Regions from separate parts of the Paraliobacillus zengyii genome, predicted to be linked through region 2. Evidence: a T-box and tRNA genes for the amino acid it is inferred to sense, from the RefSeq annotation. Region 2 holds a T-box; the other holds one or more tRNA genes.

Region 1 (15,915 bases), 1.4 Mb from region 2:
ATGTCTTGGGGAGCCGTACGTAGGCGTTGATCCAGGAATTTCCGAATGGGGGAACCCCCTGCTCGTAATGGAGTAGGACACTTTACTGAATACATAGGTAAAGTGAGGCAGACCCGGGGAACTGAAACATCTTAGTACCCGGAGGAAGAGAAAGCAAATGCGATTTCCTGAGTAGCGGCGAGCGAAACGGAATCAGCCCAAACCAAAAAGCTTGCTTTTTGGGGTTGTAGGACACGCTATACGGAGTTACAAAGAGACGTTTTACATGAATCGATCTGGAACGATCAGCCGAAGAAGGTAAGAGCCCTGTAATGAAAAGGACGTTTCCTCCAGCGTGGATCCTGAGTACGGCGGAACACGAGAAATTCCGTCGGAATCCGGGAGGACCATCTCCCAAGGCTAAATACTCCCTAGTGACCGATAGTGTACCAGTACCGTGAGGGAAAGGTGAAAAGCACCCCGGAAGGGGAGTGAAAGAGATCCTGAAACCGTGTGCCTACAAGTAGTCGAAGCTCGATATTTTCCTTCGGGAAAAAGAATGAGTGACGGCGTACCTTTTGTAGAATGGACCGGCGAGTTACGATTCTTTGCAAGGTTAAGCCGCACAGGTGGAGCCGCAGCGAAAGCGAGTCTGAATAGGGCGTGATAGTAAAGGGTCGTAGACCCGAAACCGTGTGATCTACCCATGTCCAGGGTGAAGGTCAGGTAACACTGACTGGAGGCCCGAACCCACGCATGTTGAAAAATGCGGGGATGAGGTGTGGGTAGGGGTGAAATGCCAATCGAACACGGAGATAGCTGGTTCTCTCCGAAATAGCTTTAGGGCTAGCCTCAAGGAACGTATGTTGGAGGTAGAGCACTGATTGGACTAGGGGCCCTTACCGGGTTACCGAATTCAGTCAAACTCCGAATGCCAATCATATTGCCTTGGGAGTCAGACTATGGGTGATAAGGTTCATAGTCGAAAGGGAAACAGCCCAGACCGTCAGCTAAGGTCCCAAAGTATACGTTAAGTGGAAAAGGATGTGGCGTTGCATAGACAACCAGGATGTTGGCTCAGAAGCAGCCATCATTTAAAGAGTGCGTAATAGCTCACTGGTCGAGTGACGCTGCGCCGAAAATGTACCGGGGCTAAACGTATCACCGAAGCTACGGATTCCAAGAAGTATTGCACTTCTTGGATTGGTAGGAGAGCGTTCTAAGTGCAGCGAAGTCAGACCGTGAGGACTGGTGGAGCGCTTAGAAGTGAGAATGCCGGTATGAGTAGCGAAAAAGAAGTGAGAATCTTCTTCACCGAAAGCCCAAGGTTTCCTGAGGAAGGCTCGTCCGCTCAGGGTTAGTCGGGACCTAAGCCGAGGCCGAAAGGCGTAGGCGATGGACAACAGGTTGATATTCCTGTACCACCTCCTTTCCGTTTGAACAACGGGGGGACGCAGTAGGATATGGAAAGCGCGCTGCTGGTTATGCGCGCCCAAGCAGTGAGGCTGTTGGATAGGTAAATCCGTCCAATGTAAGGTTGAGCTGTGATGGGGAGGGAACTTAAGTACCGAAGTTCCGGATTTCACACTGCCAAGAAAAGCCTCTAGTGAGGAAAGAGGTGCCCGTACCGTAAACCGACACAGGTAGGCGAGAAGAGAATTCTAAGGTGATCGGGAGAACTCTCGTTAAGGAACTCGGCAAAATGACCCCGTAACTTCGGGAGAAGGGGTGCTTCTTTTGCGAGAAGCCGCAGTGAAAAGGCCCAAGCGACTGTTTAGCAAAAACACAGGTCTCTGCGAAGCCGTAAGGCGAAGTATAGGGGCTGACACCTGCCCGGTGCTGGAAGGTTAAGGGGATGCGTTAGCTTTCGGGCGAAGCGCTGAACCGAAGCCCCAGTAAACGGCGGCCGTAACTATAACGGTCCTAAGGTAGCGAAATTCCTTGTCGGGTAAGTTCCGACCCGCACGAAAGGTGCAACGACTTGGGCACTGTCTCAACGAGAGACCCGGTGAAATTATACGATGCGTGAAGATGCGCATTACCCGCGACAGGACGGAAAGACCCCGTGGAGCTTTACTGTAGCCTGATATTGAATGTCGGCACAGCTTGTACAGGATAGGTGGGAGCCGTTGAAGCGTGAGCGCTAGCTTACGTCGAGGCGCCCGTGGGATACCACCCTGGCTGTGTTGACCTTCTAACCCAGAACCGTGATCCGGTTCGGAGACAGTGTCAGGTGGGCAGTTTGACTGGGGCGGTCGCCTCCTAAAGAGTAACGGAGGCGCCCAAAGGTTCCCTCAGAATGGTTGGAAATCATTCGAAGAGTGTAAAGGCAGAAGGGAGCTTGACTGCGAGACCTACAAGTCGAGCAGGGACGAAAGTCGGGCTTAGTGATCCGGCGGTACCGTATGGAAGGGCCGTCGCTCAACGGATAAAAGCTACCCCGGGGATAACAGGCTTATCTCCCCCAAGAGTCCACATCGACGGGGAGGTTTGGCACCTCGATGTCGGCTCATCGCATCCTGGGGCTGTAGTCGGTCCCAAGGGTTGGGCTGTTCGCCCATTAAAGCGGTACGCGAGCTGGGTTCAGAACGTCGTGAGACAGTTCGGTCCCTATCCGTCGTGGGCGCAAGAAGTTTGAGAGGAGCTGTCCTTAGTACGAGAGGACCGGGATGGACACACCGCTGGTGTACCAGTTGTTCTGCCAAGAGCATCGCTGGGTAGCTACGTGTGGAAGGGATAAGTGCTGAAAGCATCTAAGCATGAAGCCCCCCTCAAGATGAGACTTCTCATCTTTTTAGAGTAAGATCCCTCAGAGACGATGAGGTTGATAGGTTCGAGGTGGAAGCGTGGTGACACGTGTAGCTGACGAATACTAATAGATCGAGGACTTAACTATAATACTATATGTTGTCTTGTTGTAATTCTTATCTAGTTTTGAAGGTACACTATCTTCAAAATGGTTTAGTGACAATAGCGAAGAGGTCACACCTGTTCCCATGCCGAACACAGCAGTTAAGCTCTTCAGCGCTCATGGTAGTTGGGGCTTTGCCCCTGCGAGAGTAGGACGTCGCTAAGCCAGAATTTTTTTAAAATGTTAGCTTTGTGAAGCAATAATTTTATTGTGTCATATTGTTCCACAGTAGCTCAGTGGTAGAGCAATCGGCTGTTAACCGATCGGTCGTAGGTTCGAGTCCTACCTGTGGAGCCATTTTGCTTCCATAGCTCAGCGGTAGAGCACTTCCATGGTAAGGAAGGGGTCGCCGGTTCAATTCCGGCTGGAAGCTCTGTAGCATTTTTATACAATGGCCCGTTGGTCAAGCGGTTAAGACACCGCCCTTTCACGGCGGTATCACGGGTTCGATTCCCGTACGGGTCATCAATGGAGGATTAGCTCAGCTGGGAGAGCACCTGCCTTACAAGCAGGGGGTCGCAGGTTCGAGCCCTGCATCCTCCACCATATGCCGGCCTAGCTCAACTGGTAGAGCAACTGACTTGTAATCAGTAGGTTGGGGGTTCAAGTCCTCTGGCCGGCACCATTTTTAAATCTGGAGGGATAGCGAAGTTGGCCAAACGCGGCGGACTGTAAATCCGCTCCCATCGGGTTCGTAGGTTCGAGTCCTACTCCCTCCACCATTATTCTGTTTCATAGAAATTATGTAGCAGTGTTTTTCACTGTTTTTTTATTGGGCTATAGCCAAGCGGTAAGGCAACGGTTTTTGGTATCGTCATGCGCTGGTTCGAATCCAGCTAGCCCAGCCATTTTCTTAATTAAAGAGCCATTAGCTCAGTCGGTAGAGCATCTGACTTTTAATCAGAGGGTCGAAGGTTCAAGTCCTTCATGGCTCACCATTTTATTAATGAGTATATTTTATTGTATCTGGGGCCTTAGCTCAGCTGGGAGAGCGCCTGCCTTGCACGCAGGAGGTCAGCGGTTCGATCCCGCTAGGCTCCATCATACGTACTAGTAATTAAAAAAAGACTAAATTATGTAAAAGATCCCTTTTTATTAAAAAAGGGATTTTTTTATTTCTATAAAATGGTATACTGATTTTTATAAGAAAATGTAAATTCAACAAAAACATAAAAAAGTGAAACCTTTTATATAGCTAGTTCGTACATAAATTGACCGCAATAAAAGCGGAGGTATTTAGATGATGGATGCAAAAATAAAACAAATAATAAAACAAGTTAAAAAGGGAGATCAATCCGCATTTGAGGATATCGTTATCCTTTTTCAAGATAAGGTGTATCAAATTTGCTATCGTATAATTGGTAATATGCATGAAGCTGAAGATTTGGCACAGGAAGCTTTTATTCGTGCTTATGTTAATATACACTCATTCGATGAAAATCGTAAATTTTCTACTTGGTTATTTCGAATAGCTACAAATTTAACTATTGACAGGATTCGTAAAAAGAAACCTGACTACTTTCTAGATGCTGAAATCAAAGGCACTGATGGTTTAGATATGTATTCACAACTTTCTGCAGACCAAGCACTACCAGAGGAAGAAGTGGAGAGTTTAGAACTGCAGTCTTATATTCAACAACAAATTATGGACCTGCCTACTAAATATCGAAGTGTAATAGCACTTCGTTTTGTTGATGAAATGTCTCTTGCAGAAATAAGTGAAATTCTAAATATCCCGGTTGGGACTGTAAAAACTAGAATTCATCGCGGGAGAGAAGCACTACGAAAGAGGCTTCGTCATGTATAAGGAGTGTGAAAGTTATGGGCTGTAATAAAGAAGTAGTTGCTTTAATGCATAACTATTTAGATGGTGATTTATCCAATCAAGAAGAAACAGAGTTAAGATATCATTTACAAACATGTCAAGCATGTCAAAAATATTTTCAAGAATTAACCCGAACTACAACTTTGTTGAAAAATTCAAATGAGATACAAGTTCCTACAAATTTTACAGCAAATGTGATGAAACAGTTACCAAAAGAAAAAATACGACATGGTTACAAGAGATGGTTTAAAAACCATCCACTTTTAACAGCAGCCGCAATATTTTTTATCTTTATGTTTGGTAGTGTTTTCTCGGTATGGGATGAAGATGGACAATTGTCTGTTTCTAAAGATAGTAATTTAATTATAAAGGAAGATACAGTTATTGTTCCTAAAAATGTAATTATAGAAGGGGATTTAGTTGTTAAAAATGGAGATTTAAAGATAGATGGTCAAGTTAATGGGAACGTTGTATTAATAAATGGAGAACAGTTAATGGCATCAGCTGGAAATATAACGGGAGAAATTGAACAGGTGAACCAAGTATTTGAATGGATGTGGTATCACATTAAAAAGGTGAGTAAAGGTGTATTCAATTTAACTGATTAAAAAGCAAAGGAGTGACTTACAATCATTTCTTTGCTTTTTTTTAAAGAAAACTGTTTTATTATGATAAAGGGATAAAAATTGTGATAGTATGGTAACAATAGAAAATATGTTATAATAAAGTACGTAATATTTTACAGATGGGAAGATAAATTCATGAATAGAAGGATGTGTGACCATGCTTGATGGGGGATTAAACATTTTTAATCTTTTGCGTATCGGAATTGATATTACCCTTATCTGGTATGTTTTATATAAACTTATTATGCTTATTAGAGGCACAAAAGCCATTCAATTATTAAAGGGTATTTTTGTTGTACTAGGTTTTTATCTCGTTAGTTATGCTCTAAATTTACAAACTGTTCAAGTACTCATTGAACAAGTTATTGTTTGGGGACCATTAGCAATCATCATTTTATTCCAACCTGAATTAAGACGTGCATTAGAACAAATTGGTAGAGGTAGTTTTTTCAGTAGAAATAAGAACTCTGAAGAAGAAATATTAAACGAAGTTATTGATGCAATAGTTAAGTCATGTAACTATATGGCAAAGCGTCGGATTGGTGCTTTGATTACGATTGAGCGTGACACGAATATGGGTGATTTTGTGGAAACTGGTATCCCAATTCGAGGACAATTAACCAACCAGTTATTAACTAATATTTTCATCCCAAATACACCTTTGCATGATGGTGCGGTTATAATTAAAAAGGACGAAATTGTAGCAGCAGCATGTTACTTACCATTGTCTGAAAGTCCCTTTATCTCTAAGGAGTTAGGAACTCGTCATAGAGCAGCAATTGGGGTAAGTGAAGTAACAGATGCTTTAACGATTACTGTCTCTGAAGAAACAGGTCAAATTTCTTTTACTAAAAATGGTGAGTTACATAGAGATTTAGATCAAGATAAGTTAATGGATATGTTGAGAAATGATTTAGAAAGTTATTACATGAAGGCCCCTACGATAAAAAGTTGGAATTGGAGGGGGAAGAAGAATGAATGATTGGTTAAATAGACCGTGGGTTATTCGAGTACTGTCATTAATATTAGCTGTGCTGATCTTCATTGTTGTATCATTTGATAATCAGGAGAACAGTTCGAATGAGGTTGGATTTGATGACCTTTTTAGTAGTTCACAAGAAACGCAAATAGTTGAAGACATACCTGTTAATATTCAAATTGATGATGAACAGTACGTTGTTAGTGGAGTTCCTCAAACAGCATCTGTCACATTAGCTGGCACTGTGAGTGTGGTACAATCGACTGCGACACAACAAAATTTCGATGTATTTGTAGATTTGGAAGACTTAGAAGTTGGTACTTATACGGTTCCATTAGAACATGATGGGATATCGGATCGATTAGATGTAAGTATAGACCCAGAAGAAATTGAAGTAACTATTGAAGAGCGGGCTTCAGCAGAATTTGAGGTTATTGCTGATTATACAAATGAAGATGGTTTACAAGCCGGATATGAATTATTGGAAGCTTCTATAGAACCATCAACTGTTCAAATTACTAGTTCTAAGAGTGTTGTTGACCAAATAGCTGTAGTGAAGGCTTTTGTTGATGTAGATGGGATAGGAGAGTCTCTTACAATAGAAGAGGTTCCTGTACGTGTTTATGATAGCGAAGGAAATGAATTGAACGTGCGTATAGAACCAGAAACAGTAAGTGTTACTGTTAACGTAGACAATCCGAATAAAAATGTACCAATTAATATAGATACAACAGGAGAAGCCGCAGAAGGAATCATTATTTCGTCTACTACTTCAGAAACAGAGGAGGTTCAGGTTTTTGCCTCTGCATCTGATTTAGATGAAATAGATGAAATTTCAACGGAACCTATTGATCTATCTGAAATAACGGAAGATACTACTATAGAAGTTGAATTAAATGTACCTGATAATGCAAGGATGCTAAATCCATCTACAATTACGGTGAATGTTGAAACAGATCTGGAATTAGTTGAAACATTTGAAAACGCTCCTATTTCTGTTGAAAATTTGGACAACACCTATACTGCTTCGTTCATAGAGCCGCAAGGTGGAGAAGTTGATTTATCGGTGACAGGTTTTGAAACAGATTTAGAGGGTGTTACTGTAGCAGATTTCCAGTTAACTCTTGATGCCTCAGGACTGGAACCTGGAGAGCATGAGGTACCGATTGATGTGATAGGACCGAACAATTTGGACATTGTTCTATCAGTTGATGATGCCATAATAAGTATAACTTCTGAGTAAGTTCAAAATTGAATTTATATGTAAATACTTGGGTAAAATGATAAGTATGATAGAAAATAAATGTCTATATTTTAATTAGGAAACAAAGGAGAGGTACATTATGGGTAAATATTTCGGAACAGATGGAGTTAGAGGGATTGCAAATGAGCAATTAACTCCGGAACTAGCATTTAAACTGGGCCGATTTGGGGGATATGTACTAACCAAAGATACCAATAAACCGAAAGTATTAATAGGCAAGGATACACGCATTTCTGGGAGTATGCTTGAGGGCGCACTAACAGCAGGTTTACTTTCGATAGGTGCTGAGGTAATGCGACTTGGTGTTATAACAACACCAGGTGTAGCATATCTTACTAAAGCGATGAGTGCGGAAGCAGGAGTAATGATTTCAGCTTCCCATAATCCTGTAGAGGATAATGGCATTAAGTTTTTTGGACCAGATGGGTTTAAATTAACGGATGCACAAGAACAAGAAATTGAGGCTTTATTAGATGCATCAACTGATGATCTACCTCGACCAACAGGAGCGGATATTGGTCAAATCAATGATTATTTTGAAGGTGGACAAAAATATATTCAATACTTAAAGCAATCTGTTGATAACGACTTTGAAGAATTACATATAGCTTTAGACTGTGCACATGGATCAACTTCTTCATTGGCAACACATCTATTTGCTGATTTAGAGGCAGATATTTCTACGATTGGAGCATCACCGGACGGTTTGAATATTAATGCAGGTGTAGGCTCTACGCATCCTGAAACATTACAAGCCTTTGTATTAGATAAAAAAGCAGATATAGGTTTAGCATTTGATGGAGACGGTGACCGCTTAATTGCTGTCGATGAAAATGGTGATATTGTAGATGGTGATCAGATCATGTACATTTGTGCGAAATATCTTAATGAAAAGGGTCTATTACGACACTCAACTGTTGTTTCTACCATAATGAGTAATATTGGATTTTATAAGGCAATTGAAGCACAGGGTATGAAGAGTGATAAAACCTCTGTTGGTGATCGTTATGTCATGGAAGAAATGCGTAGAGGTGGTTTTAATTTAGGTGGAGAGCAATCAGGGCACATCATCTTTCTTGATTACATCACGACGGGTGATGGAATGTTAGCTGCCTTACAGTTAGTTAATGTAATGAAAGAAACAGGCAAAAAACTTTCAGAATTAGCTGGAGAGATGGTTAAGTTCCCACAAGTTCTAAAAAATGTTAAAGTAATTGATAAACACCAAGCCCTTGTTCATCCACGTATTCAAGAAGTGATTGCGAAAGTAGATGGAGAAATGGGTGATAACGGACGTGTGTTAGTTCGACCGTCTGGTACAGAATCATTGGTTCGTGTTATGGTTGAAGCACCTACATTAGAGAGATGTAATGAGGCAGTTGAAAAAGTAGTTACCGTAATAGAACAAGTTCTTGGAATGAAATAAGGAAAAGCGATGTCCTAATTTGGACATCGCTTTTAAATTTAGTATAAAGTTAGGCTGTGAAATTCCCATCATAGCTTAGCATGATAGCAGATTTAACGTTTTCCATATTTGCTATATCATTAACAAAAGCAGTTTTTGAATCTTTTACACGCACCTCATAAGTAACTTCATATTCATGATTTGACATCGATGATTTAGATTTAACTGCATGTTTTGTCGCAAATTGTGAAATGATTTTCTCAAAACCCTTCTCAATTGTAGGATTAGTATACTTGACGATTAGTAAATAAGGATTTTCAATGGTAACACGATTGATAAAGAAAATCATAACCAAACCAATTAAAACTGTCCCTACTATTACAAGTGGAATAAATCCTGCCCCACATAATATACCAGAAACGATTGCCCAAAATAAGTAGACTAAATCCATAGGGTCTTTAATTGGTGTACGGAATCTAACAATTGATAAAGCACCAACCATACCGAGTGACAATAGTACATTAGATGAAATCCCCATAATAATGAGAGCGGTAGCCATTGTCATAATAATAATGGAAACATTAAAGCTGTGGGAGTAAATAACACCAGAAAATGTTTTCTTATATATGAAGTAAATAACCAATCCAATAATAAAAGATGTTATTAAACCGAGTAAGGAATCGATTAGTGAAAATTCCTGTGTTGATTCTAAAAAATTCGAACTAAGTATATCTGAAAAATTAACTGTACCTATCATTGTGTTTTCCTCCAACATAATTTAATTTTATTTTTAGCCATACATTCGACTAAGGTGATACTTTGAATATGTGCCGAGTCTACGGTCGTTTACTTGTAATAGTTTTTTTATTACATCTGGTAGAAATTCATCATATTTCACTTCTAAAACGACTAAGTTTGGATCCAATGCTTCAATCATTGGTAAATCTCTATTTAGAATGTCGGTGTTACGAAAGCTTGTCTTGATTGAACTGTCAAAAGTAATTCGTACGTTTCCGTATGGGTAGATAAATACTTCTCTATTGTAGTCAACAACAGTAACAGGCTTTAATTGGTATAAGTGCATTTGAATATATAACTCACGCATTAATGACCTATCGTCCTCTTCCATCCATCCAACATTACCCATGCAAATTGCTTTGTACTCTTCTGGTGAAATTGGACAACTTATTTTTTGACATAAGTTGTTTCTTTTGCTTTTTCGTTCTAATTTTAAAGTTGTTCTGTCATGATTATAAAGTCGAACGCGATATTTATTTCGGCTAAGATAGCCTTCTTTTTTTTCAGTTAGAACCTTATCTTCACTATTATCAAAGTAAACACTGCGTATGAAGTATTTTCCGTGTTCATCGGCATTGTTATCGTAATGCATAACATGTTTTAAATTTTGGCGCAATAGATGACAATCTAATTTATTAATCGCATGTTTTAATTCTCGTCGTCCTTGTTTTTGTTGAAAGATATTTCGTTTAAATAACATATGTATTCTCCTTTCTGTTAGTTTACTGTGATAGTGCCTACTTCCTATTATATAAATGGAACTTAAAGTTAACTTAAAAAAACTTTACGAAGTTTTAACAGAAGTGTGGAAAAAGCGTGTAACAGGAAAGAAAAAAAACAAAAAACCCCGTCAAGACGGAGTTTTTAGAAAAAATCAATAATGAGAAAGCTCAATAGTGTTAGAAAATAAATAAAAAGGACATGACTACGGTAGCCGAACGTGAAGTACAGTGCCTTTAGGTGCATTCTGTTTTGCAGAAATAGAACCATCATGACTTGCAACAATCCACTGTGCAATCGATAAACCGAGTCCTACTCCACCTTGCTCACGAGAACGGGCCTTATCTTCTCGATAAAAACGTTCGAATATATGATCAAGATTCTCTGACTGCAAGCCTATTCCAGTATCTTTAATTACGATTTCATGATAGCCATCATACCATGATGTCAGAACCTCAATTTTATCACCTTCTTCGGTGTATTTTAAGGCATTGTCTAGTAAGATCACAAGTAGTTGATGCATACGATTTTTATCGGCAACGATCTTCTTCGTTGATTTTAATTTATAGTTTATCTGTTTATCTTGTGATTGCGCAATTTCTCGATAAGGTGCACAAACCCCTTCAACAAATATATCCAAATCAAATTTCTCTTTTTCTAACTGTGTTGCAGTAGAATCTGCACGGGCTAATGTTAGTAAATCACTAGTTAGTTTAGATAATCGATTCGTTTCAGATAAAGACAATGCGATATTTTCAAATACATCCACCACTTTCTTTTGGGGAGAGGTTAATAATAACTCTAATTTATTTTTTATAATCGCAAGCGGCGTACGTAATTCATGCGAAGCATTCTCGACAAATTCAGTTTGCTTATCCCAAGAGTTAATAATAGGTTGCATTGTCTTTTTTGATAAAAAGTAACTTGCCACAAGTGAAACCACTATAAAAATAATGGACACAATGATTAATAACTTTTCAAATCTATTTAAAAGCTGATATTCTGTATCAACATTTAATAGTAATTGTGTGTAAGCGACCCCTGTATCTTCTGTATTAGAAAAGGTGAGGGAACGGAATTGATAGACGTCATCTACTGTGAGTGGTTCAATTACATTCAATGACTCTGCATCGTTATCGACTTGTAAATCTTCTAAATAGCTTTGATAAAATAAACTGCCAATTTGATCTTGGTTAATAATTGTTCCGTCTTCTCCCCATTCAATCATAACAATTCGTGGGCTAGCCATTCTATCTTGTTCATTTGGGCCTCTTTCGATTGGATCTTCAGAAAGCTCTCTATTGTCATCGTCTAGCGGAGAAAAGCGTTCACTAGATGTTATAAGCTCTTGATATTCGATCAATTCTTCATCAGGTAATGAAAAAAGCGATGATTGAATTTGGCTATATATAATCACACCGAATAAAGCAAAGATTAAGCTAAATGCAATAAAGTTATAAATCATAAGCCGTAGCTGTTGTTTTTGAATAATTTTTTCCTTATTCATTTGTATCACCAGTTGCACTTAGCATATAACCAAGACCGCGAAATGTTTTTATATAATGGTGGTAATTGAATTGTTTTAGCTTTTTACGTAAATGACTAGCGTATACTTCAACAACAGTAGTAGAAGTATCTGATTCAAATCCCCAAATTCGATCAAATATTTGATCTTTCGTAACAATAATGTCCTGATTGTGAATGAGGTATTCTAATAAATCGAATTGTTTACCGTTTAATATTAAATTTTCATCATTTATACTGGCAGATTTATTTTGTATATTTAGCTTTAAATCAAGGAATGTTAAAAAGTGATTGTCTAACTCACCTGTAACTCGGCGAACAATTGCTTCAAGTCTTAGTAATAGCTCCTCCCGATGAAAAGGTTTAACTAAATAATCATCTGCCCCAATCTTAAAACCTTTGATCTTATCGTCAATACTATCTTTTGCAGTTAAGATAAGTACAGGTGTCTTAACTTGTTTTTCTCGGAGCTTTTGTAGCACTTCATAACCATGGATGGAGGGAAGCATAAGATCAAGAATAATAACATCAAATATATTCTGTTCGGCTAAAAAAAGACCTTCTTCGCCATCAAATGCTTGTGATACATCAAATTTGATTTTGGTTGTTTCCAGTATTGTGTGAGATAAATTTTTGTCATCTTCTATAATAAGCAATTTCATGTAGGTCACCTCTATGTGTAAATATAATATATGCTTATTAGAAACTTTTTCTGCAAAAATAGCAAGCCTTTCTTGCACGGTTAAATATTTCAAAACATATATTGTATTACCGAGAAAAAGAAGGATTTTGTAAAAATATCTCACTAAAAAAGATTGCTAGTTGATTTATTCTCGGTTAAAATAGGGTGTGTTCTCATTTCTAAAGAGAGCAGTATTCGAGAAGAAAAGGAGGAAAGTAGTTAATAGCAGTTAAAGCGCCTGAACTATTTTTGAACGATAAAAAATAGTTGACGAGGAGGAGGATTATCGAGTTTTCGGCGGATACCTCCCGGTTGCACACATCTCCAACCGAAAAGTTTTTATTCGAAAACAAAGAGGTGACTCTTTGAACAAGAATATTAACCTGATGATGAAAAAAATCATGAGAAAGGGGCAAATAGACGCCTCTAAATCAACTAAAGATATAGGTTTCGTTTGTTTGCCCCTTTATATTAGGAGGAAACAAAATATGTGTGGAATTGTTGGATATATTGGACAAAATGATACGAACGAAGTTTTATTAAACGGGTTAGAAAAATTAGAATATCGTGGTTACGATTCAGCCGGTATTGTAACGCTAAATGATGATGGATTGAACTTGTTTAAAGTAAAAGGTCGGATCGCTGTATTGCGTGATAAAGTAGATGAAAACGTAAAAGCAACTATGGGAATTGGCCATACCCGCTGGGCAACACATGGGGAACCAAGTGAGGAAAATGCCCATCCACACCAAAGCGCGTCTGGTAGATTCACCATTGTTCATAATGGTGTTATCGAAAATTATTACGAACTACGTGATGATTATTTAGCTAATGTAGCATTAGCAAGTGAAACAGACACAGAAATTATTGTACAATTAATGGAAGTCTTGTTTAACAAATATAGTGATGTTACAGAAGCGTTTCGTCAAACGGTTTCTTTATTAAAAGGTTCTTACGCAATTGCTTTAATTGATGCTGAGAATCAGGATACAATTTATGTGGCGAAAAATAAAAGCCCATTATTGGTTGGACTTGGTGATGGTTTTAATTTAGTAGCGAGTGATGCAATGGCAACATTGAAAGAAACAGATCGTTACCTTGAAATCCACGATAAAGAGATTGTTATGCTAAATCGTTCTTTTGTTGAAGTACAAAAACTAAACGGTGCTGTAGTAGAAAGAGAGCCTTTTACCGCTGAAATTGACGCTTCTGATATAGAAAAAGGAACTTATGCTCACTTTATGTTAAAAGAAATTGATGAGCAACCCTTTGTAATGAGAAAAATAGTCCAAGAATATCAAGATGAAAACGATAATATCAAATTAGATCCATCTGTTCGCCAGGCAATGATGAATACAGATCGTATTTATATTATTGCAGCTGGTACTAGTTATAATGCTGGTTTAGTAGGTAAGCAATGTATTGAAAAAGTAGCAGATATTCCTGTTGAAGTGCATATCGCAAGTGAGTTTGCTTATAACATGCCTTTGTTATCTGAAAAACCATTATTTGTATTTATCTCACAAAGTGGCGAGACTGCAGACAGTCGTTCTGTATTAGTTCGAATTAAAGACTTAGGTCATCCGGCACTAACGATTACAAATGTTCCGGGATCTACCCTTTCTCGTGAAGCGGATTATACTTTACACTTGCATGCAGGTCCTGAAATAGCAGTGGCTTCAACAAAAGCTTACACTGCACAAATTGCTGTATTGACCATTTTGGCTGTAGATACTGCACAAGCAAAGAATTTAGATTTAGACTTTGATCCATTACAAGAGTTAGGTATTGTATCTAGTGTAATGGAATCCTTAACAGATCAAAAAGAAGAATTTGAAAAGATAGCGAAAGAGTTTTTTACAGAAACACGCAATGCATTCTTTATTGGACGTGGAGCAGATTATTTTGTTGTCCAAGAAGCATCATTGAAGCTTAAAGAGATATCTTATATTCAAGCAGAAGGTTTCGCTGGGGGAGAGTTAAAGCATGGTACGATCGCTTTAATTGAAGAAGGAACTCCAGTAGTAGCTCTAGCAACACAAAAAAATGTAAATTACTCTATTCGAGGTAATGTGCAAGAAGTAGCAGCACGTGGGGCTAAGACATGTATTATTAGCCTTGAAGGATTAGATCAAGAGACTGACTCGTTTGTGTTACCGAAAGTACATGAACTATTCACACCGTTGGTGAGTGTTATTCCAATGCAACTACTTGCTTACTATGCTGCTTTACATCGTGATTGCGACGTAGATAAGCCGCGTAATCTAGCGAAGAGTGTGACTGTGGAATAAGATGTTTTTAAGAGTGTTTTTACAATGTATCATGAAAAAAAGTTTTATACTTGAAAAAAAAGTTCTATTCTTCGAAAAAAAGTTCTATACCAATTTTTGAGTAATAAAATATCAGGATGTTTAGTTGAAAAAAATAGATTTTAAAAATGTGATTTTAAAACTAAATATTTTTTTACCCTCTGCTCTTAAATAAGAACAGAGGGCTTTTTTATGTAGTTACCACTAATAGTAACCAATAAAGTATACGTTTGATATTTTTTTCGAATTAAATAATAGGAGGAGTATTATAGCATGATTGGATATTTTCCTCACCCATATAAAGATGAGAGTATCTATAGTATTGTTGCACGCTACCATTACCATATGGGAAATAAATCAAAGTATCATACATTAGAAGAATTATTTTCGAAAACTGTCTCTTTAAATACAGAATATATTAATAATCTGGATCAACTTAGTTCTAAAATAAATCATTTTTCTAATCAGCCGGGATATGAGTTGTTAATCAATCATACTACAGTCCCATTATACTATCCGTTTAATAAAACAACATTACTTTGTACAAACTGGATGATTTAGAAAAACATTTGGCGCTTGCCGAAGATGTAAAATTTCTCGTTAATTATCGAGCCTGTTTTCTTGAACAGGCATTATACAAGAAGTATCTAACCATTATAAAAATTAAAGGAATTGCTTATCCAATGTCCCAAATGCTAAAGAACTTATCTGATTTATTACTAACTACCTATGGAAATGAATTTTTAAATTATATGGATTCAAATTTAAAAGATGATAATTGGATAAATAGATTATTTCATGAAAAGAAGCTCTTCGACATTCATCCTATTAGGCACATTTTATTAATGAGGGCATTATCTGGATCTGTGGAAAGTTTTATTCATAACAGTGAC
Region 2 (15,915 bases):
TACCTTTGCTACAGCAACTACGTCATGGATTTGCCCATCTAACATCGAACGTTCCTCGTGTTCTTGCATAACATAATCAATTAGTTTGTAATGCTCATCTGTTTGTTCCAAAATTAATCCGACAACAGAACGTGTTCCAATATCTAATGCGAAAATATACTCATTCATAAAATTTAATCCTTTCTATACTACATGGTTACATATGATGAAAGATAAAGAATATACTAAATATTTAAACATAATAATGACAAGTATTAAAATATTAGCTATAATTGTGACTAATTAAAAAAACGTCTTATATCTATTATAACGTGAAATCAAAACAGGGGGTAGTCCAATTGAGTAATCAAGAACTCGATCAATTAAGACAAGAACTTGATCAAATTAATTTAGAAATATTAAAATTGATCAATAAACGCGCAGAATTAGTTCAAAAATCTGGAGAGGTAAAGGAAATACAGGGTGCAAATCATAGTTATGACCCAGTTCGTGAACGTGATATGCTTGAATTAATTAAGGTAAATAATAAAGGGCCATTTGAAAATGCTACGATAATTCATCTTTTTAAAGAAATTTTTAAAGCTGGTTTAGATTTACAAGAAGATAATCATAGCAAGGCATTACTAGTTTCTAGAAAGAAAAAACCGGAAGATACTATTATTGAAATAAACGGTGAAAAATTTGGTGATGGAAACCAACATTTCATATTCGGTCCTTGTGCAGTAGAAAGTTATGAACAAGTTGCTCAAGTTGCAGAGCAGGTTAAAAAGAAAGGTCTCAAGCTAATACGTGGTGGTGCGTTTAAACCAAGAACATCTCCTTATGATTTCCAAGGTCTAGGCTTTGAAGGATTAGAAATCTTAAAGCGTGTTGCAGATGAGTATGGTTTAGCAGTTGTGAGTGAAATTGTAAATCCAGCAGATATTGAAAAAGCTTTAGACTATATTGATGTTATACAAATCGGTGCACGTAACATGCAAAACTTTGAATTATTAAAGGCAGCAGGTGAAGTAAATAAACCCGTCTTATTAAAACGGGGAATGTCTGCCACTATTGCGGACTTTATTAATGCAGCAGAGTATATTAACTCTAGAGGGAATGGGAATATTATTCTTTGTGAGAGAGGTATCAGAACATACGAAACAGCAACTCGTAACACATTGGATATAACAGCTGTACCTATTTTAAAACAAGAAACACATTTACCTGTTATGGTTGATGTAACACATTCTACAGGAAGACGAGATCTATTAATTCCTGCTGCAAAAGCTGCGCTCGCAATAGGAGCTGATGGTGTGATGGCAGAAGTACACCCTGATCCAGCAGTTGCTTTATCGGACGCAGCACAACAAATGGACTTTGAGATGTTTGATCGATTTATGAAGGAAGTAGCAAATTATAAATAATAAACAGCCCTCTTGTTTGTAGTCTAATCAAGAGGGCAAAACTTTGTAAATAAGATATATATATTCTTTTCATAACAAAAAAACTTAAAATTTGATATAATATAACACATGCATGTGATAAATCTTTAATACATAGTGAATCATTGCGCAATAACTTATAGTAACGTATGATTAAATAAAGAGTGTCAGGCTAATTAAAAGGAATATACGGAGGTAGAATTAAGATGAATATAACAATATATGATGTAGCAAGGGAAGCAAATGTATCAATGGCAACAGTTTCACGAGTGGTTAATGGCAATCCGAATGTGAAACCCGCAACACGTAAAAAGGTGTTAAATACAATTCAAGAATTAGGGTATCGTCCAAATGCAGTGGCACGTGGTCTTGCAAGTAAAAAGACAACAACTGTTGGTGTTATTATTCCCGATATCTCAAGTATATTTTTCTCTGAATTAGCTAGAGGAATTGATGATATTGCAAATATGTATAAATATAATATTATTTTAAGTAACTCCGATCAAAACGTAGACAAAGAAATAAAACTAATTAACACTATGTTAGAAAAACAAGTAGATGGTATTGTTTTTATGGGTGGAAAAATAACGGAAGAACATGTACAACAATTTAAAACATCTCCAGTACCAGTAACATTGGCCGCTACTATCGATCCAACAGAAACGATATCTTCGGTAAATATTGATTATGAACATGCAGCTTATGAAGCAACCCAATTTTTAATTGAAAAAGGACATGCTAAACCTGCTTTTGTATCTGCTCTTGAAGAAACACCAATAAATGAATTGAAGTACAAAGGGTATGAGCGTGCTTTAGTAGAGTCAAAACAAGAAGTAGATCTATCCTTCGTCATTAAAGGTGATTACACGTACGATTCTGGAATAGAAGCGGCAGAACAACTTGTTGCATTAGAAAGTAAGCCGACAGCAATATTTGTTGCTTCGGATGAAATGGCATTAGGTGTTATACACGGTATTCAAGATAAAGGACTGAATGTCCCTGAAGATATTGAAGTATTTGGTTTTGATAATACGCGTCTTGCAACAATGGTTAGACCTACATTGTCTACTATCGTTCAACCTATGTATGATATTGGAGCTGTAGCAATGCGCTTATTAACTAAGTATATGAATAAAGAAGAAGTTCAAGAATCAAATGTTATTTTACCACACCAAATTATCGAAAGGAACTCAACAAAATCAAATTAATGCCGATATATAAAATATCAAATTGCAAATCCTTGGCATGAGGCTAAGTCATACAAGTTTGCACGTAAGTTAGGGAGAGGGCATATGAAAAAAAGAGATATTTTAACCCCAATTGGCATAACATTAGGTTTTATTATGATAATTTTTGGTATTATTTCAAGTGGTGGTACTAGTGGATTTGTTTCGTTTATACAGGTCGCTTCCATTATCATCGTATTAGGTGGTTTAGTTGCCGCTCTATTGATTAATTTCAATTTAGAGCAAATAAAGTTAACAGGTAGCGTATTAAAAGAAACATTTAACAGAAATGAGCAGAACCTTGGTGATCTAATTCAATTATTTGAACGGTTATCAGAAAGAGCAAGACGCGAAGGTTTATTAGCGCTAGAGAATGAGTTAGAGAGTGTAGAAGATCCTTTTATTAAAAAAGGTGTATTATTAGCAATAGATGGTATTGAGCCAGAAGTAATTAATGATATTATGAATGCTGAGATTACAGCAATGGAAGATCGGCATTTAAAGGGTCGTATTATTCTAGAAAAGGCTGGAGAGTATGCCCCGGCATGGGGAATGATTGGAACATTAATTGGTTTAGTATTAATGCTGAATAACCTAACCGATCCAACCACACTCGGTCCAAATATGGCTGTAGCGTTATTAACAACGTTTTATGGATCTGTTTTGGCAAATCTAGTATTCATACCCATGGCAGGAAAACTAGAAATAAAAACAGATGAAGAAATATTCATGAAACAAATTGTTATAGAAGGAGTCATCGGTGTTCAATCTGGCCAGAATCCAAGAATTCTAAAAGAGAAATTAAGTGCTTTCCTATCTGAAAATATGAAGAAAAAACAAGAAGAAGGAATAGATGAGGGTGCGGAGGATGTAGCAAATGAAGCGTCGTAAAAAACGGATAGATAAAGGCTCTCCGAAGTGGATGGTAACTTACGCCGATTTAGTAACGCTCATTTTAGTGTTTTTCATATTACTTTTCTCTATGTCACAAATTGATCTAGTCAAATTCGAAGCTGTGGCAGAATCTTTCCGTAACCGTATGATTTTTGATACCTTTCCTTCTACGTTAGAAATGGACAATCCAACGGAAAATGCTGAACCGCAAGTAGAAGATGAGGGAGCAGAAGAAACGAATAATAATCTATCTGAATCAGAAACGGAAGTAATTGATTCAAATGAGCAAACCAATAGTGAAATGTTAGAAGATAATCAAGATACACTGGATGAATTGTTAGCAGAGATTCAAGCCTTTTTAAACGAGAATGATTTACAAAATACGATTACAGCAAATCGAACTGATCAAGGTGTTGTTTTAATTTTACAAGAAAGAGTTTTATTTGATTCAGCTGAAGCTGAAATTAAAGCTTCAGGCGAACCATTTCTAGATAAAGTAGGCTTACTACTTGAAAATATACCTAATAATGTAAGAGTAGAAGGTCACACAGATAATCGTCCTATATCTACTTTGCAATATCCTTCAAATTGGGAACTATCGGGTGCGCGAGCCAGTAGTGTTATACGTAAGATTATTGATTCGAGTGATTTAGATGAGGGTAGATTCATGGCAGTTGGTTATGGAGATACAAAACCAATAGTCGAGAATAACTCTGAAGAAAATTGGAGTAGAAACCGACGTGTTGAAATGGTTATTTTAGAATTAAATCAGGATTTTGAGTAGTTTGCGTGCATCGCGAATGCTTAGATCGATATTAAATTTAGTAATGGCTCCATCTAAATGAGATGGAGCTATTTTTATGTGAAGAAACAAAAAGAGGCTGGGACAAAACTCAGATAAACAATAAAAAGTTGCATCTTCCAACGGTAGTTGGAAGATGCAACTTTTTTATAAAATCGAAAATTTTAGTAAGTAAAAAAGGATACCTTCTGATAAAATTAAAGTACCACACAATAACAATCGGAGGTATCCTTATGTTTAAAGATTATAACATGAATCAAGTAATTCTGCCGTTAGATTTTGAAATGAAATTACAAAAAAATGATATTGCCTATACGATCCATGACTTAGTAGAACAAATACCTGATAAAGCATTTTCTGTTTTCTTACATGAAACAGGTTGTCCTGCTTATCATCCACGCATGATGATGAAGGTTATTTTATGTGCTTACACGCAATCTGTTTTCTCTGGAAGAAAAATTGAATCATTACTGAAAGATAGTGTACGCATGATGTGGTTAGCGCAAGGTTATGAGCCAAGCTATCGAACGATTAATCGTTTTCGAGTCAATGAAGAAGTACAAGAACTGTTACGCCAATGTTTTGTACAATTTCGATGCCAACTGGTGAAAGAAGAGCTGATTGACCAGGAAGCGATCTTTATTGATGGCACCAAAATAGAAGCAAATGCCAATAAATTTACGTTTGTTTGGCGAAAAGCGATTGAAAAATACAGTGCGAATTTGGTGGAGAAATCAAATCAACTGTACGATGAATTATTGGCAAACGAAATTATTCCAGAAATAGAACGCGAAAGTACGGAAGAACTATCCACTAAAGAACTCGAAAAAGTAGTTGAGAAACTAGAGAAGACCGTTGAAGGATACGACAAACAGATCGAAGAAAGTAAAGATGTCAGCAAACGGAAGCAGCTTCGCTCTGCAAGGAAAACACCAAAAAAATACCGCAAACAGTTTAAAGATTACGTAGCACGCAAACAAAAATACGAAAAGGATAGGCTTATATTTGAAGCGCGCAATAGTTATTCAAAGACAGACCATGATGCCACCTTTATGCGCATGAAAGACGATTATATGAAGAATGGCCAATTAAAAGCAGGTTACAATGTACAAATTGCGACCGAAGGACAATATACACTCGCATATGACGTATTTCCCAATCCAACTGATGTACGCACATTCACTCCTTTTCTAGATAAAATCGAGGAAAGCTTCTTTGAACTTCCCACATATATCGTAGCTGATGCAGGGTATGGAAGTGAACAGAATTATGAAGATGTCCGCATTAATCGGGAGCGCATCCCGCTGATTACATACAATATGTATCGAAAAGAGAAGACAAAGAAATATAAGCAAGACCCTTTTAACACAATGAACTGGGCGTATGATGAAGCGAGTGATTCTTTCCGTTGTCCAAATGATAAAAAAGTGGCTTTCCAGTATCTATCTAATCGAACAGGTAAAGATAACTTCACCCGATCCTTTAAAGTCTATGAATGTGAAGACTGTTCGGATTGTCCGTTGCGTTCCCACTGTACAAAAGCAAAGGAAGGAAATAATCGAAAAATTTATTATAATGAAAAATGGGAACAACAAAAAGCATACACAAAACAGCAGCTTTCAGAAAAAGAAACCGGTAAAATCTATGGCAAACGAAAAATAGATGTAGAACCAGTCTTCGGATTTTTGAAGGCTAATTTGCGTTTCACTCGTATGTCAGTAAGAGGCAAGAAGAAAGTGGAAAATGAATTAGGATTTGCATTCATGGCGGTGAACTTGAGAAAGTACACGGCTAAGCATGCGCATGGTGCAACAAATCCTGAAAATAATCCAACAAAAAAAGATTCCGACCATCTTCCTAAGATGATCGGAATCTTTTTCGTTATTTTGGCTAGTTATGTCCCAGCCTCTTTTTGTTAATCCTCATTGTTGTTACTATCAGCCTCGTTGCTGCTATCTTGAGTAGATTCTTCATTATTTTCGGAATTACCCTGATCAGATTCTTCTTCTTCGTTATTTTCCTCTTGCTCTTGCTCACTATTCTCATTTTCTGCTTCATTATCTTCTGAAGTATCTTCTTCTGGTTCATTATCGTTTTCTGGCTCAGGCTCAGGTTCAGGTTCACTGAAATCGCCAACCTCTAGCTCATTGGAAGCTTTGGATTCTTGACCAAAGTAATCAACAGCTTTAACTTGATAAACAGCTTCTGAATTTCCGACGTTTAAATTAGTGTCAGTTGTACTACCAATTAGCCTGAAATTACTGTCTGGATCATTGGCACGATAAATGCGATAACCAACAACATCATTACTGGACGATTTGTTCCAAGTTAATGCACTTCCTGATTTAGAGACAGAACTTGGTGCGTTTGGTGCTTTACCATCATTCTCTATTTCATCTGTACTAGGAACTTCAACATCCGAACCAAGCGCACTATTATTGGGTAATAATGTCCCAGTAATATTACTTAAGTTATCATAACCATTATCTTTAAGCCAATCGGGATTAAAGGCGACCCCATTTTCATTTGTAAATTCCTCTGGCGTATTTTCCCCAGCAATAACTGCCTCTTCATTCACGATCACATAACGTCCACCAATTAGACTATTATCTTTTTCAGTCGGAACAAATTTCGAATTGTATATATCTGATCCTACTAACCCTAAATCACTACATATACTAGTAGGTAAAAGTCCAGATGTTTTACAATAAGAACTTGATACAATACCGTCTGGTCGTTCAAAGCTAGAACTTGGAGCCATTAGGTCTGGATCAATTTCGGTGGCAAGATTAACGAGTTGTGCCCAGAAAACTTGATTGCGACCACTATAGCCATCTGTTAAAGATTGATTATAATCATAGCCCATCCAAGTTCCAACCGTAACATTTGGATTGGTTGCGACAAACCAGGTATCTTTAAATTCATCACCTGTTCCTGTTTTACCTGCCCAATCTACCCCTTGATTAGTTAGATTTGATCTTGCTGTAGTCGCAGTACCCTGTGTCACGACATCTCGCATCATATCGATCATAAGATAATTTGTTTGTTCGCTAAATACTTTTACTGACTCACTTTCATGTTGATAGGCTACTTCACCTTCGCCTGACTCAATCTTTTCAATAATAAATGCATCAGTAAAGTTGCCGTTGTTTCCAAATGTCGCATATGCATTTACATTTTCCTCCACACTAGCTTCTGTTGTACCAATTGCTAGTGAATTGTATGTTGCTTCTGGAACATTACTAAAGCCCATTTTTTTGTAATACTTCTCGATAGGATTCACACCTATATCTAATATATCTAGAAATACTCTTGTTGCAGGAACATTGTATGACTGTGTTAACGCTTGTCTTGCAGTAACGAGTCCGTGATAACCTTTTGAATAGTTTCCTGGGAATTCTTCATCTGTTGGTAAGTCAACATCTGCAATGATTGATCCAGGTTGAACCGTTCCTTCTTCCATTCCTGGTGCGTAATCTATTAATGGCTTCGCAGTACTACCAATGGATCTTGGTACATCAGTGGCATAGTTTTTATTTGATATATCAAAATCTCTTCCGCCAACAAAGCTAATAATTTTACCGGTAGCATTATCGATTAATATACCACCAACTTGAACAGGTTGAACAAGTGGTTCTTCTTCTCCAGTTTCTTCATTTGTAGTCATGATTGCTTTTTTAGTATTTTGATTTATCGCCGTTTTTTCTGGTCCATAGTTATTGAAATTTGCTGCAAGATCTTGATGTGCATCATAAATTTCTTTATTAATTGTGGTTTGGATTTTATAACCACCTTGACTTAATTCTCTTTCTGCCTTAATTTGATAATCCTCTTGCAATGTTTCATCTTGTAAATCTTCTTCTGTATAGCCATCTGCTTCTGCTAATTGTGTTCGTAATATTTCTGTAGCTCTATCCCGAATTAAATTTGTTAAATAAGGATACTCAGAAAAACTTGTAGGTGTTGGCTCCGCTAAGTTAGCGACAATATCATATTCTAGCGCTTCGTTATATTCTGCCTCACTTATATATTCTTCCTCAAGCATTCTTGTAAGAACAGTTTTCATTCGATCCATACCTGCCTGCAGACTCTCTTCATCTTTTATCTGACCATTATTAGTAAATGGCGTATAAGTAATTGGACTTTGAGGAAGTCCAGCTATAAATGCAGCTTGTGCAATATTTAAATCTATTGCATCTACATTAAAGATGCCTTCTGCTGCTGTTTGAATACCAGCAATATTACGACCGTTTGCATTTCTACCAAAAGGTACAATATTTAAATATGCTTCTAAAATTTCGTCCTTCTCTAAAAATCCTTCAACGCGCATCGCTAGTAATATCTCTTTAGCTTTACGTTCAAATGACACTTCATTTGTTAATATTTGATTTTTAATGATCTGTTGTGTTAAAGTACTTCCACCAGTTTTTGTTGCTGAATTAGTTACTTCTTGAAATAGTGCACGCAATATTGCTTTTGGAACGACGCCATTATGTGTTTCAAAGTATCCATCCTCAGTTGCAATAATAGCATTGCTTACATTTTCTGAGACTTGATCTAGGGTAACTTCTTCTCGATATAAATCAGAACTAATTTCACCCATATAAACTTCATCTGCAAAATAAACTTCTGAAGTTTCTGAGTAGTTATAAATGTCTTCTTTCATATCTGCCTCTGCTCTTACAGGCTCGTCTTTTACTAAAGATGCAAAATATCCTGCTCCAAGCCCCCCTGCAAAAAAGAAGCCAACAACTCCTATAATAATGAAGAAAAGTGTGATATTCCAGACTATATCATAACCAATACGTGATATACGCTGAAACTCTCCTTTCTTCCACCAACTGCTAATGGATGTATATATTTTATGAAAAATGCGTTTAAAATCCATAATAAGCCCTCCTAAAATTCCAATCTATATTATAGCATAAATGTTTAATTAAGAATTAATATGTCCAAAAGTTTAACGCTTTCTCTTGCAATTGTAATAAATCTGTGATATTAATGTAACACAATGATAAATAATTAACGCTATGAAAGAATGCAGTAGTAAGATAATTCCCTGTTACAGAGAGCTGACGTTTGGTGTAAGTCAGTACACAATTACCTTATGAATTACGTTCCGGAGTTTCTTCTTTAATAGAAGACGGTGCTACCATGCATCGTTATGAAATGAAGTGGCAACTAACTGTTGCAACGAGGGTGGTACCGCGAGCATATCTCGCCCCTTCTTAGGGATAAGATATGCTCGTTTTTGTTTGCAATTATTTACTAATAAGAAGTGGAGTGAGGGTTATGGATATTTTAAAAGATTTGAAAGAACGTGGATTGGTTCAACAAATTACAGATGATCAAGGCTTAGAAAAGCAGTTAAAGGAAAATGTCATTACATTGTACTGTGGATTTGATCCAACTGCTGATAGTTTGCATATTGGACATTTAGTTCCAGCGCTAATGTTAAAAAGATTCCAACAAGCAGGCCATAGACCGATTGCATTAATCGGCGGTGGTACAGGTATGATTGGTGATCCAAGTGGTCGGTCAACAGAACGTCAATTAAATGATGAAAAAACGGTTCAACATTTTAGTGATCAAATCAAACGACAGTTAGCAACTATTTTAGATTTCGGTAATGATGAAAATGGTGCGGTAGCACGTAATAATGCAGAATGGCTTGGCAATATGACGTTAATTGAATTTTTAAGAGATACAGGCAAACATTTCAGTATTAATTACATGCTTGCGAAAGATTCCGTTCAATCACGTTTAGAAAATGGTATCTCATTTACTGAATTCACCTATATGATTCTTCAATCATTTGACTTTTTAAACCTTTATGAGAAAGAGAATTGCACCTTGCAAATTGGAGGAAGCGACCAATGGGGAAATATTACTGCTGGAATGGAATTGATTCGAAGGTCTAGAACCGAACAAGATGAAACAAAAGTATTTGGTTTGACTGTACCGTTAATCACAAAAGCAGACGGTACAAAGTTCGGTAAAACAGCTGGTGGTGCTATCTGGTTAGATCCAGAAAAAACTTCTCCATATGAGTTCTACCAATTCTGGATTAATACAGATGATCGTGATGTTATCAAGTTTTTAAAATACTTTACATTCTTAGAGATTACTGAAGTGGAAGAATTGGAAAGGGAATTAGAAGCAGCTCCAGAAAAACGAGTGCCGCATATTCGACTAGCAGAAGAAATGACAACATTAGTGCATGGAAAAGAAGCATTAGCTCAGGCACAAAAAATTTCCGCCGCGTTATTTAGTGGTGATATTAAAGCATTAAATGGTAAAGAAATTGAACAAGGTTTTAAAGATGTACCGACAGTTGATTTAGTTAAAGAAGAAAAAGCATTAATTGATGTCTTAGTTGAAGCAAACATTTCACCATCTAAACGTCAAGCGCGCGAAGATATTCAAAATGGTGCTGTATACATTAATGGCGATCGTCAGCAAGAGTTAACTTATAATCTAGATGAAAATGACCGTATTGATGATACGTTTACTATTATTCGTAGAGGTAAGAAGAAATACTTTTTAATACGATTTAAATAATTATCAAAACCACTGTTCTTACTAGAATAGTGGTTTTTTGAATATATTTGTGGAAAAAAATAAGTCAATACTTTGTTTATTGTATAGAATTACTTCATGTTATAATAGAATCAATGATAGATAAGCATTATAGATAAAGTAGGGTATAGATACATAAAGAAAGGTTGGGTATAATGAAAAAAATTGCTGTTTTGACTTCTGGTGGCGATTCACAAGGAATGAATAGTGCCATACGTGCTGTGGTTCGTACTGGTATTGCCAATGGATTTGAGATGATTGGTGTAAAAAGAGGATTTAAAGGTCTAATGGAAAATGACTTTATAACTTTAGGAACACATGATGTGAGTGATATTCTGTATCGGGGGGGAACATTTTTACAATCTGCACGTTCTGAGGAATTTAAAACAGAAGCGGGACAAAATAAAGCGATAAGTAACTTAAAGGAACAAGGAATTGATTCCCTTGTTGTAATTGGTGGAGATGGTAGTTATCGCGGTGCACAGGCACTTGCTAAACGTGGAATTAAAACATATGGTTTACCAGGAACGATTGATAATGATATCCCGTTAACAGATTATACAATTGGATTTGATACTACATTAAATGTAGTGACAGATGTGATAAGCAACCTTAGAGATACAATGAGTAGTCATGAACGTGTCAGTGTGATTGAAGTGATGGGTAGAAGTTGTGGTGATATTGCATTACAGGCAGGTATTTCTAGTGGAGTTGACGCTGTTTTAATACCCGAGTTTGCGTGGGATATTGAAGAAATTTCAAAAAAACTTACTAGTGGTTTTCAAAGAGGAAAAACACATAGTATCGTTATGGTCGCTGAAGGGGCAGGAAAAGCAGAAGAAGTTGCTCGATTAATAAAGGAACATTCAAAATTAGATACAAGACCTACTGTTCTAGGTCATATCCAACGTGGCGGTACACCAACAGCATTTGATCGGTTATTTACAAGCAGAATGGGACATAAGGTAATTCAATTAATTGAAGCGGACATTACTGGTGTTGCATTGGGTATGGAGAAAAATGAAATCACTTATCACACGTTTGATGAAATTTTTAATGCTGAAAATGTAGTAGATAAGAAATTGTATCAAATTTTTCAAGATTTAGTTTGAATGAAGGAATTTTAAAGGCTCACCACATTTGTGGTGAGCCTTTTTTTAACAAAAAGTATCTTTTATTTTTGGTACAGATAAGCCAAACATTGGGCGGAGGAATAATGCTACAAACGTTCCTGCTAATGCGAGTGCTCCCCATATATAGCCGTGTAAACTAAATGATGCAATTCCACCAAAGTAAGCACCAATATTACAGCCAAAGGCAAGACGAGCACCATATCCCATGCATAAGCCACCTATAACAGATGCAGCGGCATTCTTGCCAGTGATTTTAGTGAATTTGAAAAGACCCCCAGCTGCAGAAGCTAGAAATGCACCTAAGATAACGCCAAAGTTCAATACTGTTGTTGAGTCTGCAAAAATAGAAGCATCGAGTGATGCAGCATTTGCACCTTGCCAATAACCCCAATTCGCTACATCGAACCCAACAAATTGAGCAACTTTTGAACCCCATAAAGCAAAAGCTGAAGTAATACCCCAAGGAGCACCTCGAGTCATTAATGTTATAGCGTTTAATACTGCTAATACAATAGCAGCAGTAAATAGTGGCCAAGATCCACGTAAAATACGTTTCCAACCTATTTCTGAAGGTATCGGTGCCATTTTAGGTGGTTTTCTCTTTTTCTCAATTACTAAGGTAATCCATGCAATTAGTCCAAATAAAGCAATTGATAATATCCAAGCACCACCATAACCTAAACCTGTGGAGGTTGCTAGTGAAATAGGTTCAAATGCTGGTAAGTCTTCGGTCCAAAATGGTAGGTGATAAGCACCAATTGTGGAACCAACAATGAAAAAGAGTAGCGTGATAAACATGACAGAACGACCGCCACCTAGTGCGTAAAGTGTACCAGAAGCACAGCCACCTCCTAGTTGCATGCCTAAACCAAATAGAAAAGCGCCTACCAAAAGGCTTACCCCAACAGGTGAGACATAACCAGAGACACCATCTCCAAAAAATGAATAACCAAAAGCTAAAATTGGAGCAAATAATGTAACTGCAACAGCTAGCATTAACATATGTGCACGTAGGGATTGCCCGTTACCTACTGAAGCTAATCTGCGAAATGCTGAAGTGAAACCAAATCGTGCATGAAATAACGTATAACCAATTAAAAGTCCTATTACAAGTAATAAAGGTTGAACAATATTTTGCGTAGCCATCAGATAAATCATTAATATCGCTGATATAATTAACCCAGCAACTATTAACTTAATTTGAGGTTTATTTAAACCAGTACCTTGTCTTTTTACTGGATCCTTTACATCATTAATAGGTTGAACATTTGCTACTGTATCCATAAAAACATCCTTTCCCGATAAATTTAGTAGTAATTACAATTGTTAATAATATCGGGCATTATGTTATGAGTCAAGAATCTTAACTCATAAATAAGGACATTCACTCATTATGAGCAAATATCCTTATTCATAGTGCTTGATTAACCTGTGGATGTTTTCTTCGTTGCCGCAGTTTTTCTTTTAACAGGTGTGGCTTTTTTCTTACTTTTTTTCGTTCTATTTAAAGACTTTTCTAATGCATCTTGCAAATCAGTAACATTACTTGGTTTTTTAGGTTCTTTGGCAGTAGAAACTGCTTCTTCATCTTTTTTCTTTTGAATTAAGTCTAATAAAGCTGTTCGATAGTCATCTGTATATTTCTCTGGTTCAAATGAAGCAGTTAGTTGATCAATTAACATTTTTGCGGTTTCTAATTCCTTTTTAACAACGGTTGCTTCTTCAGGTACATTAGGTACCTCTTGAAAGCTGCGAACTTCATCTGGATAGTGAATAGTCTCCATTACTAAAGTGTTATGGTAAATCCTCACAACTGAAAGCTGTTCTTTTGATCTAATAGTAATCTTTGCTAATCCTATTTTTTCTGTATCCTTTAACGCTTCTCTCAATAGTGCATAAGCTTTACCACCGCCATCATCTGGTGATAAATAATAACTTCGGTCAAAATAGATCGGGTCAATTTCGTCTAATTTTACAAAGTCGACTATTTCAACCGATTTATCATCTTTTTCATCTTTAATCGATTCAAGATCCTCATCTTCTAAAATAACAAATTTATTTTTGGTGTACTCATATCCCTTAACAATATCATCATTCCCAATTTCTTTTTCACAGACTGGACATACTTTTTCATATTTTACGGGGGACTTACATTCCTTATGCAGATTGCGTAGTTTCACATCTTTGTCCTCAGTTGCAGAGTGTAATTTAACTGGAATATTTACTAAGCCGAAACTTATTGTTCCTTTCCACATTGTGTGCATTTTATCACCTCTCGGATATAGTTTTTGCATCGTACTAATAATAATTCAATAATTAGAAAGAATAATATGGAATGGAGGAGATCATCATGTGGAAGCCTATGCTCTCAACATTAGTTGAGGACCCACCTATAGCTGATAATTGGTTATATGAAGTCAAGTATGATGGTTTTCGTTGTGGTTTGGAATGGGAAAAGAAAACCGTAAAGCTATGGAGTAGGAATGGTAATGAACTAACGGCATCTTTTCCAGAGATTGTTGCCTGGTGTAAAAAGAATCAACATCTTGTAGAAGATCAATTACCATTATTATTAGATGGTGAAATTGTAGTATTACATACAGAATTTACATCCCTGTTTTCTTTTGTTCAACAACGTGGAAGATTAAAATCAAAAGATAAAATAAAAGTTGCTAGTCAAAAACGTCCAGCCTCTTTGATGGTCTTTGATATGATTCAATTAAAAGGAAATGCACTTGAATCAAAAACGTTAAAAGAACGCCGTAAACAGTTGGAAATAATAGCGAAAAGACTAAAGATAGCTAAATATGATTTGAATAGTAGGATTAACCTTGTACAATCATTTAAAGCATTAGACGAAATTATGGCAACTGTAATGCTTCATCAATGTGAAGGGATTATAGCAAAAAAGAAATCCAGTACATATCTATCCGGTAAAAGAACTTCAAATTGGTTTAAAGTCAAAAACTATCGCATCATACAAGGTATTATCTCCGGTTGGAATATAGATAATGACTATTTTGACCTGAAAGTTTTTCACCATGATCAAATAGAAACATTAGGAAAAGTCAAAAATGGATTTTCAGATGATGATAAAAAAACATTAACTGCATTTATTCAAGAGAACGGTAAAAAGATAAATGGATTCTCATGGGAAGTTACACCGAGCGTATGCCTAGATATTAACTGTTTAGAAGCAAAAGATGGAGAATTAAGAGAACCTTCATTTCGAAAGTTTCGTTTTGATTTATCACCCGAAGATTGTACGATGAATAGTGTTCAAATTGGATTAGCGCAATTACCAGAAGAGATCGAAATATCCAAACCGGAAAAGTTGCTTTTTCCGGAAGTAAGTAAACAAGATTATCTTTTATATTTACGATTTATCGCACCTTTTATTTTACCAAAACTAAAAAATAAAAGATTATCGATGATTCGTTATCCTGATGGTATAGAAAAACATTCCTTTTATCAGAAACATCTACCTGACTATGCACCAAATTTTATTCAAACAGTTAATGGGGAAGATAATGATGAAGACATTTTATGTAATGATTTAAGAAGTTTACTCTGGTTTGGAAATCATGCTTCCTTAGAATTTCATATTCCATTTCACACAATAAATTCAGACTACCCAGATGAGATAGTATTTGATTTAGATCCACCAACTTTATCGGAATTTCCACTAGCAGTAACAGCTGCCCAATTAATTAAAGAGATGTTAGAGCATCAAGGTTTTATCCCGTTTGTGAAGACATCAGGGAGAACAGGACTTCAAGTTCATATTCCACTTCAACCAAAAAGTATGTCTTTTACTGAGACACGTATTTTTATGGAAACAGTGGCCACTGTTCTTG

The links. A T-box is a leader RNA that pairs with one kind of tRNA and senses whether it is charged. The one in region 2 lies ahead of tyrS (tyrosine--tRNA ligase), so its partner is inferred to be a tRNA-Tyr.
Region 1: it has a tRNA-Tyr gene. The T-box ahead of tyrS (tyrosine--tRNA ligase) is inferred to sense a tRNA for this amino acid. The anticodon was not compared.

What each region holds. Positions count from the first base shown of each region.
Region 1 is NZ_CP029797.1:207,592-223,506, forward strand. Features, by position in the region: rRNA gene DM447_RS01080 (23S ribosomal RNA) at 1-2,875, shown strand, start outside; rRNA gene rrf (5S ribosomal RNA) at 2,940-3,055, shown strand; tRNA gene DM447_RS01090 (tRNA-Asn) at 3,113-3,187, shown strand; tRNA gene DM447_RS01095 (tRNA-Thr) at 3,192-3,263, shown strand; tRNA gene DM447_RS01100 (tRNA-Glu) at 3,284-3,355, shown strand; tRNA gene DM447_RS01105 (tRNA-Val) at 3,361-3,436, shown strand; tRNA gene DM447_RS01110 (tRNA-Thr) at 3,440-3,515, shown strand; tRNA gene DM447_RS01115 (tRNA-Tyr) at 3,527-3,612, shown strand; tRNA gene DM447_RS01120 (tRNA-Gln) at 3,664-3,738, shown strand; tRNA gene DM447_RS01125 (tRNA-Lys) at 3,753-3,828, shown strand; tRNA gene DM447_RS01130 (tRNA-Ala) at 3,859-3,931, shown strand; gene sigW (RNA polymerase sigma factor SigW) at 4,134-4,697, shown strand; gene DM447_RS01140 (anti-sigma factor family protein) at 4,712-5,323, shown strand; gene cdaA (diadenylate cyclase CdaA) at 5,499-6,323, shown strand; gene DM447_RS01150 (CdaR family protein) at 6,316-7,563, shown strand; gene glmM (phosphoglucosamine mutase) at 7,664-9,010, shown strand; gene DM447_RS01160 (DUF4956 domain-containing protein) at 9,060-9,743, opposite strand; gene DM447_RS01165 (polyphosphate polymerase domain-containing protein) at 9,780-10,487, opposite strand; gene DM447_RS01170 (sensor histidine kinase) at 10,713-12,014, opposite strand; gene DM447_RS01175 (response regulator transcription factor) at 12,007-12,693, opposite strand; gene glmS (glutamine--fructose-6-phosphate transaminase (isomerizing)) at 13,202-15,004, shown strand; gene DM447_RS01185 (TniQ family protein) at 15,296-15,583, shown strand; gene DM447_RS01190 (TnsD family Tn7-like transposition protein) at 15,592-15,915, shown strand, end outside.
Region 2 is NZ_CP029797.1:2,570,094-2,586,008, reverse strand. Features, by position in the region: gene DM447_RS13175 (cell division protein FtsA) at 1-168, opposite strand, end outside; gene DM447_RS13170 (bifunctional 3-deoxy-7-phosphoheptulonate synthase/chorismate mutase) at 339-1,406, shown strand; gene ccpA (catabolite control protein A) at 1,631-2,632, shown strand; gene motP (flagellar motor protein MotP) at 2,717-3,541, shown strand; gene motS (flagellar motor protein MotS) at 3,528-4,328, shown strand; gene DM447_RS13150 (IS1182 family transposase) at 4,580-6,265, shown strand; gene DM447_RS13145 (transglycosylase domain-containing protein) at 6,262-9,234, opposite strand; T-box leader at 9,368-9,575, shown strand; gene tyrS (tyrosine--tRNA ligase) at 9,639-10,907, shown strand; gene pfkA (6-phosphofructokinase) at 11,081-12,037, shown strand; gene DM447_RS13130 (YeeE/YedE family protein) at 12,083-13,342, opposite strand; gene ku (non-homologous end joining protein Ku) at 13,483-14,322, opposite strand; gene ligD (DNA ligase D) at 14,409-15,915, shown strand, end outside.